Nitrobacter winogradskyi Nb-255: one gene and its partner. The protein of the gene in region 1 interacts with the protein of each later gene in a pairwise test. Links are inferred from orthologs where the notes say so. Each region holds a gene or a part of one and is shown in the gene's direction. Other genes may lie near its edges.

Region 1 (8,053 bases):
CCCGTATTCGGAGTGGGCGCGGAAGTCGCTGCTGATGTCGGCCTACGCATCTTATCAGGCCGGCGATTACGACACCTGCATCGGCTCCGCGTCGCGCTACGTGACGCTCCATCCGGGCAGTCCGGACGCCGCCTATGCGCAGTATTTGATTGCCGTCTCTAATTACGATCAGATCGCCGATGTCTCGCGCGACCAGGCTCGTACCGAGAAGGCGATGCGCACCCTGGAAGAGGTGATCCGGAAATATCCGACGTCCGAATACGCCGGTGAAGCCAAGAAGAAGCTTCAGGGCGCGCGCGATCAGCTCGCCGGCAAGGAAATGGCGGTCGGCCGCTACTACATGGAGCGGCGTGACTATACCGGCGCGATCAACCGCTTCAAGACGGTGGTGACGCGCTTCCAGACCACGCGGCACGTCGAGGAGGCGCTGGCGCGGCTGACCGAGGCCTACATGGCGATTGGAATCGTTGCCGAGGCGCAGACCGCCGCGGCCGTGCTTGGCCATAATTTCCCTGACAGCCACTGGTACAAGGACGCCTACAATCTCGTGACCTCGGGTGGAAGCCAGCCCAGCGAGAACAAGAGTTCGTGGATCAGCAAGGCGTTCAGGAAGGTGGGCCTTGGCTAGAGCATGATCCCGATTTTCGGATAAGATCATGCACAGTCACAAGGATGGGGCTGGAGTCCGGTTCAACGGAGTTGGGTCAGGCTCCAGTCTTTGCGCTACGCTTTTCCACATTTCTCAACGGCCTTTGGCAGGAACCGGCCTCCCATGCTTGCGCGCCTTTCGATCCGCGACATCGTCCTGATCGAGCGGCTCGATATCGAGTTCGCCTCCGGTCTTGCGGTGTTGACCGGCGAGACCGGCGCGGGAAAATCCATTCTGCTTGATGCCTTTGCGCTCGCGCTCGGCGGCCGCGGCGACGCCGGGCTGGTTCGCCACGGCGCGGAGCAGGGGCAGGTCACGGCCACCTTCGATGTTCCGAAGAACCATCCGGCCTGCGCCATGCTTGCCGCCAATGACATCGAGAACTCTATTTCTGAAGAATCGGGCGAGATGATCCTGCGGCGCGTCCAGCTTGCCGACGGCCGCACCCGGGCTTTCATCAATGATCAGGCGATCAGCGTGCAGACCTTGAAAGCGGTCGGCGCGACGCTGGTGGAGATTCACGGCCAGCACGACGAGCGGGCGCTGGTCGATGCATCGACCCACCGCCGGCTGCTCGATGCCTTTGCCGGACTGGATACCGAGGTCTCCGCGCTGGAAGTGCTGTGGGAAGCGCGTCGCCGCGCCCGCGTGGCGCTTGAAGATCATCGCGCCGGCGTGGAGCGCGCCGCGCAGGAGGCCGAGTATTTGCGTCACGCCTCCGAGGAGTTGACACAGCTCGCGCCGCAGGAGGGCGAGGAAACCGCGCTTGCCGAACGCCGCGCCGCGATGATGGCGGGCGAGAAGATCGCGGCCGACCTGCGCGAGGCGCGAGACGTCGTCAGCGGTCATGGTTCGCCGGCGAGCGTCTTGTCGGCGGCGGTGCGGCGGCTCGAACGGCGCGCCGCGAGTTCGCGGCAACTGGTCGAGCCCGCGGTCAGGTCGATCGACGCCGCCATCAACGCGCTGGAGGAGGCCGACCAGCATCTCGCGGCAGCGCTCGCCGCTTCGGATTTCGATCCGGCTGAACTGGAGCGCATCGAGGAGCGGCTGTTCGCGCTGCGCGCGGCCTCGCGAAAATATGCGACGCCGGTCGAGGGACTTGCCGCGCTTGCCGCGAAGTATGCAGCGCAGGTTGCGTTGATTGACGCCGGCGCGGATCGACTGACTGTTCTGGAGAAAGAGGCGGCCGACGCCGACAAACGTTATGCGGCGGCGGCTGCGAAACTCTCGGTGGCGCGCAAGAAGGCTGCCGACAAGCTCGACAAGACGGTCAATGTGGAGCTTGCGCCGTTGAAGCTTGAGCGCGCCAGATTTTCGACGCACATCGATTCCGATCCGTCCACGCCGGGGCCGCAAGGCTTCGACCGCGTCGAGTTCTGGGTGCAGACCAATCCCGGCACGCGTCCCGGGCCGCTGATGAAGGTCGCATCGGGAGGCGAACTGTCACGCTTCCTGCTGGCGCTGAAGGTGGTGCTCTCCGACAAGGGCTCGGCGCCGACGCTGGTGTTCGACGAGATCGACACCGGGGTCGGCGGTGCGGTGGCCGACGCCATCGGCGCGCGGCTGTCGCGCTTGGCCTGCAAGGTGCAGGTGATGGCGGTGACGCACGCGCCCCAGGTTGCGGTGCGCGCTGATCAACATCTGCTCATCTCAAAAGATGCGCTGGACCGTGGCAAGCGTGTCGCCACGCGGGTTGCGACGCTGGCGGAGGATCACCGCCGCGAGGAGATCGCGCGGATGCTTGCCGGAGCCGAGATCACCGCGGAGGCCCGCGCCGCCGCGGACCGGCTGTTGAAAGCGGCGGGGTGAGTAGCTGTGGCGGCCAAGTCAAAAACGCCTCCGCCCGTCGATTCCCTCACCAGGTCGCAGGCCAGGGTCGAGCACAAGAGGCTGGCGCTTGAGATCGAGACGCATAACGAGCGCTACTACCAGCAGGACGCGCCAACGGTCTCCGACGCTACCTACGACGCGTTGCAGCGGCGGCTCGAAGCGATCGAGGCCCGCTTTCCGGACCTCGTCACCGCAAGTTCGCCCACGCAGACGGTCGGCGCCGCGCCCGCGCGCGGCTTCGCGAAAGTGCAGCATGCGGTGCCGATGCTGTCGCTCGGCAACGCCTTCAGCGACGCTGAGGTTGCCGAGTTCGTCGAGCGCATCCGGCGTTTTCTGAAACTTGGTGCGGATGACATGCCCGCCATCGTTGCCGAGCCGAAGATCGATGGATTGTCGCTGTCGTTGCGTTACGAGAACGGCGACCTGGTGCGCGCGGCGACGCGCGGCGACGGCTTCACCGGCGAGGACGTGACCGCGAATGTCCGCACCATCGCGGACGTGCCGCACAAACTGAACGGCCACAACATCCCCACCGCCTGCGAGCTGCGCGGCGAGGTCTATATGCTGAAAGAGGACTTCCTTGCTCTGAATAAAAAGCAGCAAGAGGCTGGCGATACCGTGTTCGCCAATCCGCGCAATTCGGCGGCCGGTTCTTTGCGCCAGAAGGATGTATCGATCACCGCCTCGCGTCCGTTGAAGTTCTTCGCCTATGCCTGGGGCGAGATGACTGATCGGCCCGCCGAAACCCAGAACGACATGCTGGAGTGGCTCAGGGACGTTGGCTTTATCGTCAATCCGCTGATCCAGCTATGTCACAGCGTCGATGAGGTGCTGGCGTTTTATCGCCGCATCGGTGAGCAACGCGCCACGCTCGGCTACGACATCGACGGCGTGGTCTACAAGGTGGACCGGCTCGACTGGCAGGAACGCCTCGGCTTCGTGTCGCGAAGCCCGCGCTGGGCGATCGCACACAAGTTCGCCGCCGAACAGGCGATGACGATCCTCAGGGGCATCGACATCCAGGTCGGCCGGACCGGCGCGATGACGCCGGTGGCGCGGCTCGAACCCGTCACCGTCGGTGGCGTGGTGGTGCAGAATGCCACGCTGCACAATGAGGATTACATCAGGGGCCTCGGCAACGATGGTCAGCCGATCCGCGACGGTATTGACCTTCGCATCGGCGATACCGTGGTGGTGCAGCGCGCCGGCGATGTGATTCCGCAAGTGGTCAGCGTGATCATCGAAAAACGCCCGGCGAACGCTAAGCGATATGAGTTTCCCGACAGGTGTCCGATCTGCGGCAGCCACGCCGTGCGCGAGGAGGGCGAGGCGGTGCGCCGTTGCACCGGCGCGCTGATCTGCCCGGCGCAGGCGGTGGAGCGGCTCAAGCATTTCGTCTCGCGCCTTGCTTTCGACATCGACGGCCTCGGCGAAAAGCAGATACAGGAATTCTATGACGACGGCCTTGTCATGCACCCGGTCGATATCTTCACGTTGCAGGAGCGCGACGCGCGTGCGGAGAACAAGCTGCGCGATCGCGACGGCTATGGCGATGTGTCGGTGCGCAACCTGTTCGCCGCGATCGACGCTCGCCGCAGGATCGAACTCAACCGGCTGATCTTCGCGCTCGGCATCCGCCACGTCGGCGAGGGCAATGCCAAGCTGCTGGCGCGACACTATGGCAGTATCGAAAGTTTCCGCAGCGCCATGACGGAGGCCGCGGCGGCGCAGACGGAAGCAGGCAATGATTCCGAGGCCTATGCCGATCTTACCAACATCGGAGGCATCGGCGATATCGTTGCCGACGCGGTGGTCGAGTTCTTTGCCGAGCCGCGCAACGTCAAGGCGCTGAACGATCTGCTTGAAGAAATCGAAGTGCTGCCGGTCGCGCAGGCCCGCAGCGACTCGGCCGTGGCGGGCAAGACCGTGGTGTTCACAGGCTCGCTGGAAAAATTCACGCGCGATGAAGCAAAAGCATCGGCCGAGCGCGTGGGCGCGAAAACGTCCAGCTCGGTGTCGAAGAAGACCGATCTGGTCGTCGCAGGTCCCGGAGCCGGATCGAAGCTCAAGGATGCCGAGAAGTTCGGCGTGAAAGTAATCTCCGAGGACGAGTGGCTGAAGCTGATCGAAGGATAGCCGATCTTCCGGAGTGCCGTGTCAAGGACGTTCAGGCCGCCGGCTGGCCGATCGTTATCGTCAGTTTGCCGACGCCGTCGCAGCCGCATTCGACATGGTCGCCCGGATGCAGGGCGGAGACCCCGGCCGGCGTACCGGTCATGATGATGTCGCCTGCGTCAAGCGAGACCTGTTTCGAAAGTTGCGCGATGATCTCCGGAACGTTCCAGATCATCTGCGCGAGATCGCCGGACTGGGTTTCCTTGCCGTTGACCGCGAGCCAGATACGGCCCTTCGATGGATGGCCGATCTTCGCTGTTGGTTGCAGCGCGCCGCAGGGCGCCGTGTGATCGAATGACTTCGCGATCTCCCACGGCTGTTCCTTCTTGCGCGCGGCGTTTTGCAGGTCGCGCCGGGTGAGATCGATGCCGACCGCGTAGCCATAGACGTGATCGAGCGCGGTGTCGGCCGGGATGCGCAAGCTCCCGCTCTTCATCGCGACGATCAGCTCGACTTCGTGATGCAGATCATGGGTGAGAGGCGGATAGGGAATGGTCGCGCCGTCGGCCTCGATCATGTCGGCATGCTTCGCGAAGAAAAAAGGCGTCGCGCGCTCGTCGTTGCGTAGTTCGCGGATGTGATCGAGATAGTTGCGGCCGACGCACCAGATGCGGCGGACCGGAAAGAAGCCGTTGCCGCCCGCGACCGCGATGACAGGTCGGGGCGGCTCTGGAATCACAAACGGCGATGCGCTCATGCGGTGCTCTCCGCTCTGCCTGCGCTTGCGCGATGAGATCGTCACCGCGGACAGGTGCGATGACATCATAGCGTTTTCGAGCGAAGCGGATACGCATTCGCGTGAAGAAAACGCGTCAGATCAAAATCGTGGAGCCCGCCTCTGATTCCATCAGAAGCGGTAAGGCTCTACGCCGACGCGCTCAAGGGAGCCAGCGTCAGCGGCGCTGTCTCCCGGTGTTGCAGGCGAAAGAACGAAGCATAGCGCCCGCCGCTTCGCAGAAGATCGTCGTGGCGTCCGCGCTCGACGATCTCGCCGTTCTCGACCACGAGAATGGCGTCGGCGTGCATGATGGTGTGCAGGCGGTGAGCGATCACGATCGTGGTGCGATTTCGGCACAGATGCTCGATCGCCTCCTGCACCTGCTTTTCGGATTCCGAATCGAGCGCGGCCGTGGCCTCGTCGAGCAGGATGATCGGCGCGTCCTTGATCAGCGCGCGGGCGACGGCGATGCGCTGGCGCTGCCCGCCGGAGAGCTGGGTGCCGTGCTCGCCCACGGGAGTGTCGTAGCCGAGCGGAAAGCCCGTGATGAAGTCGTGGGCGCAGGCGGCTTTCGCCGCCGCGACGATCTCGTCCTCGGTAGCGCCAGGGCGGCCGAACGCGATATTCTCGCGGATCGTGGCGCGGAACAGGTAGACGTCCTGGCCGACATAGGACATCTGCCGGCGCAGCGATGTCCGCGACACGCCGGAGATGGACTGCCCGTCGATCAGGATGTCGCCGTCGGTGACTTCATACAGGCGCAGCAGCAGCGCCAGCACGGTTGATTTTCCGCCGCCCGAGGGGCCGACCAGCGCCGTCATCCTGCCCGGCTCCGCGATGAAGCTCATGCGCTTGAGCACGGGCTCGTCCGGGCGATAGGCGAATGTGACATCCCGCAACTCGACGCGGGCGTCGGTCAGTTGCAGCGCCGGCTTGTCGCTGTCGTCGGGTTCGCTGGCGGGGCTGTCCACGATCTCAAGCAGCTTGCGCGCGCCGATCAGGCTGCTGTTGAGTTCGATGTTGAGACGGGCCAGCCGCTTGGCGGGCTCATAGGCCAGCAGGAAGGCGGTGAGGAAGGAAAAGAACTGGCCCGGCGTCGCGCCCATGGCGACGACGCGATAGCCGCCATACATCAGTCCGCCGGCGATGGCGAAACCGCCGAGCGTTTCCATCAGCGGGCTGGCGCGGTTCGAAACCCGCGCCATCTTGTTGTTGGTCTGCTCGACGGCGGTGATGCTGGCGTCGATCCGCTCGCGCATGGTCTGTTCGAGCGTGAACGCCTTGACGGTCCGAATGCCTTGCAGCGACTCCTGCATCGTCTCCATGATATCGGCGGTGCCATGGAACTGGCTGTGCGCCAGTCCCTTGATGCGCTTCACCAGCTTGCGCAGTACGATCATCGCGGGCGGCGCCACCAGCGCGCCAAACAGCGACATATAGGGATCCTGCATCACCATCACGGTGACGAGTGCGATCAGCGACAGCAGATCGCGCCCCACCGCGTTGATCAGCAGGCTGAGCACCTGCGTCACCGAGGTCGCGCCGGCCGTGAGCCGCGCGAGAAATTCCGATGAATGCCGTTGCGAGAAATAGCCGATGCTCTCGCTCATCAGCTTGGCGAACAAGCGGCGCTGATTATTGGCGAGGATCGCGTTGCTGATCTGGGACAGGATCACGGAATGACCGTAGGTCGCCGCGCCCTTGGCCACGAAGATGGCGAGCACCACGGTGGACAGCATGAAAATGCCGCGCACGTTGCGGTCCACGTAAGCCTGATTGATGACCTCACCGAGCAGGTAGGCCGACGTCGCCGTCGCCGCCGCGGAGACGGCCATCAGCGCGAATGCGGCGAGGTAGCGCCGCCAATAGGCCATGCCCTGTTCCGTGACCAGGCGGCGGATAAGGATGGCCGCGCCATAGGGGTCATCGGTGATTTTCTTCGGAGGCTCGGTCATCGCGTTCCATTGACGCCGTGAATCGGTTGTCGCCCGCGCGTCAGGGGTGTTGCGAAAGCTCAGATTCCATGCCCGCAATAACGGTCTTTTTCAAGCCAAAACCGGTTCCGTCCGGCTTGTCAGGCCGATACCGCGAGCGCATCGGTGGCGTGCCGCTGCGCCAGCTTCTCTTCCCAGGCGAGCGCATGCGCGGCGATGGTGGCGAGATCGTCGTATTGCGGCGTCCAGTCGAGCGCGGCGCGAATCCGGCTCGTGTCGGCGATCATGGTCATGATGTCGCCGGGGCGTCGATCGGAATAGTGAACCGCGAAGTTGCGGCCACAGACCCGACGCACCGCCTCGATCGTTTCCAGAACCGAGTAGCCGCGTCCGTATCCGCAGTTCAGCGTGGTCGAGCCTCCGCCGTTTCGCAGGTACGTCAGCGCGGCGCGATGGGCCTGCGCCAGATCGCTGACGTGGATGAAGTCGCGAATGCAGCTTCCATCCGGCGTCGGATAGTCGGTGCCGAACACGTCGATCTTGGCGCGCTGACCGGTCGCGACTTCGACCGCGATCTTCAGAAGATGCGTGGCGCCGGCGGTCTGAAGCCCGATCCGCGCCTGCGGATCGGCGCCCGCGACGTTGAAGTAGCGCAGCACGACGTAATTCAGGTCGTGAGCGGAGCCGACATCGTGCAGCATGATTTCCGTCATCAGCTTCGACGACCCGTAAGGAGAGAGCGGCCGG
Region 2 (7,036 bases), 1.1 Mb from region 1 along the record:
TACCGCGTCCCAAAAATCGCCGAGCCGACCCTGATATGGGTCGCGCCGAGCGCGATCGCGATGGCGAAGTCCGCGCTCATGCCCATCGACAATTGCTTGATCCCGTTACGCCTGGCGATTTTCGCGGTGAGCGCGAAATGCGGCGCCGGCGCATCATCCATCGGCGGAATGCACATCAGGCCCGAGATCGTCAGGCCATGGGTATCGCGGCAGCGCGCGATGAAATCGTCGGCATTGGACGGCGAGACGCCGGCCTTCTGCGGCTCCTCGCCGGTGTTGATCTGCACGAACAGGGACGGCCTCCGGTTCTGCCTGTCGATTTCCTTGGCCAGGGCTTCACAAAGGCTGACGCGGTCGACCGAATGGATGGCATCGAACAGCGCGACCGCTTCCTTCGCCTTGTTGGACTGCAACGGACCAATCAGATGCAGCGCGAGGCCGGGATGCGCCGCGATCAGCTCGGGCCACTTTCGCTGCGCCTCCTGCACGCGATTCTCTCCGAAAACCCGCTGCCCCGCGGCAATCACCGGCGTGATCGCATCGGCATCGAAGGTTTTCGACACCGCCACCAGCGTCACCGTGGAACGCTCGCGCCGCGCGTCCCGGCACGCCCGGACGATTTCAGCTTCCACGGATGCAAGGCCGTTGACCGGCGCCGTCTCACCCATCGTCATGGCCGCGCCGGAATTGCGAGGCCGCGCTGCACCGCCGGGCGCGCCAGACCTCGCTGCAGCCAGCCCCCGACATGGCGGAAACGATCGAATTCGACGAGATCTCGCGCATCGTAGAACCCGATCAGGTTGCGCACCCACCCCAGCATCGCAATATCCGCGATGGTGTAGTCGTCGCCCGAAAACCACCGACTCGTCGCCAGATGAGTGTCCATCACACCGAGCAGCCGCTTCGATTCGCTCACATAGCGGTCGCGCGGCCGCTTGTCCTGGAAATCCCTGCCGGCGAACTTATGGAAGAATCCCACCTGACCGAACATCGGCCCGACGCCGCCCATCTGGAAATGCAGCCACTGCAGGGCCTGCCAGCGCCGCGCCGGATCGGCGGGCAGGAACTGTCCGGTCTTCTCGGCGAGGTATTGCAGAATCGCGCCCGACTCGAACACGCCGAGCGGCTTGCCGCCGGGGCCGTCGGGATCGAGGATCGCCGGGATCCTGCCGTTGGGATTGAGCGAGACGAATTCGCGGCTCTTCTGTTCGTCCCTGCCGAAATCGACGAAATGCGGCTCATAGGGCAGCCCGGTTTCCTCCAGCATGATCGAGACCTTCACCCCGTTGGGCGTCGGCACCGAATAGAGTTGCAAACGTTCCGGGTGGGCCGCCGGCCAGCGGCGGGTGATGAGAAAAGCTGCGAGGTCGGCCATCGGGTGACTCCGGAAGGCGGGAAACGTCCCCGCTTACACCGCAAAACCACACCGCTTGCAAACCGCGAGCAACGCCCGCCCGACCCGTTGACCCCCGCTCCGCTTTCATGGCCTAGTCGAATATCCGCAAATCACGAAAAATTCCGCGTTTCCATGACCTCAGAACGTTACAACGCCCGTGACGCCGAACCGCGCTGGCAAGCCGAGTGGGACAGGCAGGCGATCTTCGCCACCAAGAACGATGACCCGCGCGAAAAATACTACGTGCTGGAGATGTTCCCCTATCCGTCCGGGCGCATCCACATCGGCCATGTCCGCAACTACACGCTCGGCGATGTGATCGCGCGCTACATGCGCGCCAGGGGCTACAACGTGCTGCATCCGATGGGCTGGGACGCCTTCGGCCTGCCGGCCGAGAACGCCGCGATCGAGCGCAAGATCGCGCCCAAGGCGTGGACCTACGACAACATCAAGGCGATGAAGAAGCAGCTCCGGTCGATCGGGCTGTCGCTCGACTGGTCGAGGGAGATCGCGACCTGCGATCCCGCTTACTACAAGCACCAGCAGAAGATGTTCCTGGACTTCCTGCGCGCCGGTCTCGCCGAGCGCGAGAAGCGCAAGATCAACTGGGATCCAGTCGATATGACCGTGCTCGCCAACGAGCAGGTGATCGACGGGCGCGGCTGGCGCTCCGGCGCCGTGGTCGAGCAGCGCGAGATGAACCAGTGGGTCTTCAAGATCACGAAATTCTCGCAGGAGCTGCTGGACGCGCTCGGCACGCTGGACCGCTGGCCCGACAAGGTGCGGCTGATGCAGCGCAACTGGATCGGCCGCTCGGAGGGCCTGTTGATCCGCTTCGCGCTCGACGCGACGACGACCCCGAACAATGAGAGCGAACTGAAGATTTTCACCACGCGCCCCGACACGCTGTTCGGCGCGAGGTTCATGGCGATCGCGCCGGATCATCCGCTCGCGCAGGCGGCGGCGAAAGACAATCCCGCGCTCGCCGGTTTCATCGCCGAATGCAAGCAGCGCGGCACCGCGCAGGCGGAGATCGACACCGCGGAAAAGATGGGCTTCGACACCGGCATCCGCGCGATCCATCCTTTTGATGCGGCGTGGGCGCTGCCGGTCTACGTCGCCAACTTCATCCTCATGGAGTACGGCACCGGCGCCATTTTCGGCTGCCCGGCGCACGACCAGCGCGACCTCGACTTCGTCAACAAATACGGACTTGGCAACACGCCGGTGGTCTGTCCCGAGGGACAGGATCCTGCGAGCTTCGTCATCACCGACACCGCCTATGACGGCGACGGGCGGATGATCAACTCGCGCTTCCTCGACGGCATGAGCGCTGATGCGGCGAAAGAGGAAGTCGCCAAGCGCCTGGAAGGCGAGACCCGCGGCAACGAACCCGTCGCCGAGCGCAAGGTGAACTTTCGCCTGCGCGACTGGGGCATCTCGCGCCAGCGCTACTGGGGCTGCCCGATCCCGGTGATCCACTGTCCCAACTGCGACGTGGTGCCGGTGCCGGAAAAGGACCTGCCGGTGACGCTGCCGGAGGATGTCACCTTCGACAGGCCCGGCAACGCGCTCGACCATCATCCGACCTGGAAGCACGTCGATTGTCCTAAGTGCGGCGGAAAGGCCACGCGCGAAACCGACACCATGGACACTTTCGTCGATTCGTCATGGTATTTCGCGCGCTTCACCGATCCCTGGAACGACAGCGCGCCGACCACGCGCGAGGTCGCGGACCGGATGCTGCCGGTGGACCAGTATATCGGCGGCGTCGAGCACGCGATCCTGCATCTGCTCTATTCACGCTTCTTCACCCGCGCGATGAAGGCCACCGGCCACCTCGGCATGGACGAGCCGTTCAAGGGCATGTTCACGCAAGGCATGGTGGTGCACGAGACCTACCGCAAACCCGACGGCGGCTGGGCCTCGCCGGAGGAGGTGCGGATCGAGGTCGACGGCAACAACCGCCGCGCCACGCTGATCACGACCGGCGAACCGGTCGAGATCGGCGCGGTCGAGAAGATGTCGAAGTCGAAGCGCAACACCGTCGATCCCGACGACATCATCGGCAGCTACGGCGCCGACACCGCGCGCTGGTTCATGCTTTCCGATTCGCCTCCGGACCGCGACGTGATCTGGAGCGAGGAAGGCGTGCAGGGCGCGGCGCGCTTCATGCAGCGGCTGTGGCGGCTGGTCAACGAAGCGGCCGACGCCGGCAAGGCCGCGCCGCAAGACAGGCCTGCGACTTTCGGCTCGGATGCGCTGACGCTGCGTAAAGCGGCGCATGGCGCACTCGACAGGGTCTCCACCGGGATCGAGCGGCTGCATTTCAACGTTTGCCTCGCCAATATCCGCGAGTTCGCCAATGAACTGGCCGACGCCCTCGCCCGCTCCCGGAGCAACAAGTCCGCCCCGGCGCGTGATCTGGCGCCGGACTTGAGTTGGAGCCTGCGCGAGGCGGCCATTATTCTGGTGCAGATATTCAGCCCCATGATGCCGCATCTGGCCGAGGAGTGCTGGCAGCGGGCGCTGGGGCAGACCGGGCTGGTCTCGCAAGCCCGCTGGCCACAAATCGAGCCCGATTTGCTGATTGAAGACAGCATCACGCTGCCGGTGCAGGTGAACGGCAAGAAGCGGGGCGAGGTGACGGTGGCGTCCGACGCCGGAAATCCGGAAATTGAGGCTGCCGTTTTGGCGCTCGATGCGGTAAAGCAGGCCCTGGGCGGCAAGCAGGCTCGAAAGATCATTATCGTCCCGCGGAGGATCGTGAGTGTGGTGGGGTAGATCGCCGGCGCGCCGGAGCGGAGAACGGACCGGTTCGCGCATCGCGCTCCGAATCGGCGTCGTGGCCGTGCTGGCCGCGCTGACGGCCGGCTGCTTCCGGCCGATGTACGCCGAGCGGGGCGATGGCGGTCCGGCTCTTCGCGACAGACTGATGGGCGTCGAGCTTCTGCCGATCGACAAGCCCAATGCGTCGCCGGACGCGCGGATCGGGGTCGCCCTTCGCAACGCGCTCGCGTTCAAGCTTTACGGCAACGCCACCGGCGCGCCGCCGACGCACCAGCTCAAGATCCGCTTCGGCATCAGCCGGTCGTCGCTGATGCTTGATCCCCGCACCGCGCTGCCCTCCAATGAGAGCTTCGGCATCGATGCGAGCTATCAGTTGATCGAGGTCGCCACCGGCAAGATCGTCCTCAACGCGACCACTTTCGCCCGCACCTCCTATGACATCCCCGGCCAGTTCCAGCGTTTCGCCCGCGCGCGCGCCTACCGCGACGCGGAGGACCGCGCCGCCGAGCAGATCGCCGAGAACATCAACACCCGGCTGGCCTCGTTCTTCTACGCCGGCACCTGATCGCCGGCGAATGGTCGCGCTGCGCGGAAAGGACATCGACGGCTTTCTCGCCCGGCCCGATCCGGCCCGGCCGATCATCCTGCTCTACGGTCCCGACGCCGGCCTGGTGCGCGAGCGCGCCAACGCGCTGATAAGCTCGGCCGTCGAGGATCCGAACGATCCGTTTTCGTTAGTCCGGCTCGACGGCGACGATCTCGCCGCCGAGCCCTCGCGTCTGGTCGACGAGGCGATGACGGTGCCGCTGTTGGGCGGCCGCCGCGCCATCCGGATCAAGGCGGGGTCACGCAGCTTCGCGAGCGGCGTCGATACGCTGGCGAATTCCACCATCCAGGATTGCCGGATCGTGATCGAGGCCGGCGAACTGAGGCCGGAATCGCCGCTGCGCAAGGCCTGCGAGCGGGCGAAGAACGCGGTGGCGATCGCCTGCTATCCCGACACCGAACGCGATCTGGCGCGGCTGATCGACGAGGAGTTGCGCGCCTCCGACCTGAAGATCGCGCCCGACGCCCGCGCGGCGCTGATGTCGCTGCTCGGCGGCGACCGTCAGGCCTCGCGCAACGAACTGCGCAAGATCGCCCTCTATGCCCATGGACAAGGCGAGATCACGCTCCTCGATGTCATGGCCGTGGTCTCCGACGCATCCGACTTCAAGCTCGATCCCGTCATCGACGCCGCCTTCGCCGGCCGGCCGGCGGCGGTCGAAGCCGAATTCGCCAAGGCCATGGTCGCGGGCACCTATCCGGGCCTCGTCATCTCGGCCGCGCAGCGTTTTGTCGCCGCCCTGCACAAGGCCGCGCTTTTGATGGAAGAAGGCGCGTCGGCCTCATCAGCCACTGAGCGCGGATTTCCGCGCCTGCATTTTTCGCGCAAGGCGTCCGTGGAAACGGCGTTGAGCCATTTCAGCGCCCCGCGGCTGGTTCAGGTGATGGACCAGCTCGCCCGCGCCGCATTGGAAACCCGCAAGCAGGCAGCGCTGGCGTCGGCGATCACGCAGCGCGCCCTGATGTCGATCGCGGTGAATGCGCGGCGGAGAGGATAGAGTTGATACGAAGCGCCTGCTCCTCCCCATCGTCCCGCTCTTGCGGCGAGAGGTGAAACAAGCTCGGGTCACCCCTTCGGATCCAGCCTTTTCAGAATCTCGTCAAGCTGGTCGAGATCGCGATAGCGAATCTGCACGACGCCGCCGGGATCTTTGTGATCCACCGTCACGGCGAGGCCGAGCGCGTCGCTGACGCGCTTTTCCAGCGCCAGCGTATCGGAGTCCTTCCGCGCCTTGTCGGCTCGCGCCTTCTGCGGCTTGCGCTCGGCGGCGCCATCCTCGTGCGCGAGCGCCTCGGCCTGCCGCACGTTGAGGCCTTCCGCGATGATACGCTTCGCCGCCGTGGAAGGATCAGGCATGCCGATCAGCGCGCGCGCATGGCCCGCCGACAGTTCGCCGGATGCAATCAGCGCCCGCACATCGTCCGGCAGTTTCGTCAGCCGCATCATGTTGGCGACATGGCTGCGGCTCTTGCCGACGATCTTCGCGATGTCGTCTTGGGTACGGTTGAATTCATTGGCGAGCGCGTGATAGCCCTGCGCCTCTTCCATGGCGTTGAGATCCTCGCGCTGCACGTTCTCGACGATCGCGATCTCGAGCGCGACATGATCGCTGACGTCGACCGGTACGATCGGGACCTCATGCAGCCCCGCGGATTGCGCCGCGCGCCAGCGGCGCTCGCCCGCGATGATCTCAAAGCGATCCTGCATCCCCTTCACGGGCCGCACCACGATCGGCTGGATGACGCCGTGCTGCTTGATGGAGTCCGACAGCTCGGCAAGCTCGACATCGGAAAACGTGCGCCGTGGATTGCGCGGATTGGGACTCAGGAATTCGATCGGCACCTTCCGCTGCACGCGCGGACGCTCGGCGTGGGCGGCCTCGCCGCCGACGTCGCCGATCAGGCTTGCAAGGCCGCGCCCCAGTCGCGAACGCGCTTCATCGGCCATCGCCGGCTTCCTCGGATTCAACTCACGCTCCTGACTTTGCCCTGAAGTCCGATCACTCGCGCACGACGCCGATCGTGCGGGATGGGAAAACCTAGAGCCTTTTCGCTTCTGATGGAATCAGAAGCGAGGCTCTAGATCATTGTTTTGACGCATTTTCTTCACGCGAACCGGTATCCGCTTCGCTCGAAAACGCTATAGAGCGGCGGCCGGTCAAATGGAATCAGCGCCGCCGCTCCAGTTAATTGATTGAGCATCGGATTTATCCCGAAACCGGTTCCCACTTTCGGGTCCGATGC

The links. The genes of interacting proteins can lie anywhere in the genome.
Region 2: the proteins of ligA (region 1) and leuS interact in binary tests that used the Escherichia coli proteins (3 or more experiments, as listed by UniProt). The link is inferred for Nitrobacter winogradskyi Nb-255 from one-to-one orthologs.

Annotation. Positions count from the first base shown.
Region 1 is NC_007406.1:1,158,040-1,166,092, forward strand. Bases 2,133-5,039 are described here. They hold ligA (NAD-dependent DNA ligase LigA), read left to right. Parts: upstream 2,133-2,464; coding sequence 2,465-4,615; downstream 4,616-5,039. Other genes in these bases: recN (DNA repair protein RecN), read left to right, coding at 2,133-2,458; NWI_RS05480 (fumarylacetoacetate hydrolase family protein), read right to left, coding at 4,647-5,039. Outside these bases: NWI_RS05465 (outer membrane protein assembly factor BamD), read left to right, coding at 1-628; more of recN, read left to right, coding at 773-2,132; more of NWI_RS05480, read right to left, coding at 5,040-5,351; NWI_RS05485 (ABC transporter ATP-binding protein), read right to left, coding at 5,519-7,327; UDP-glucose 4-epimerase GalE, read right to left, coding at 7,447-8,053. UniProt on the Escherichia coli protein: DNA ligase that catalyzes the formation of phosphodiester linkages between 5'-phosphoryl and 3'-hydroxyl groups in double-stranded DNA using NAD as a coenzyme and as the energy source for the reaction.
Region 2 is NC_007406.1:105,623-112,658, forward strand. Bases 1,225-4,380 are described here. They hold leuS (leucine--tRNA ligase), read left to right. Parts: upstream 1,225-1,528; coding sequence 1,529-4,180; downstream 4,181-4,380. Other genes in these bases: NWI_RS00485 (glutathione S-transferase N-terminal domain-containing protein), read right to left, coding at 1,225-1,375; lptE (LPS assembly lipoprotein LptE), read left to right, coding at 4,167-4,380. In the rest of the region: NWI_RS00480 (YggS family pyridoxal phosphate-dependent enzyme), read right to left, coding at 1-674; more of NWI_RS00485, read right to left, coding at 671-1,224; more of lptE, read left to right, coding at 4,381-4,751; holA (DNA polymerase III subunit delta), read left to right, coding at 4,762-5,790; NWI_RS00505 (ParB/RepB/Spo0J family partition protein), read right to left, coding at 5,859-6,740.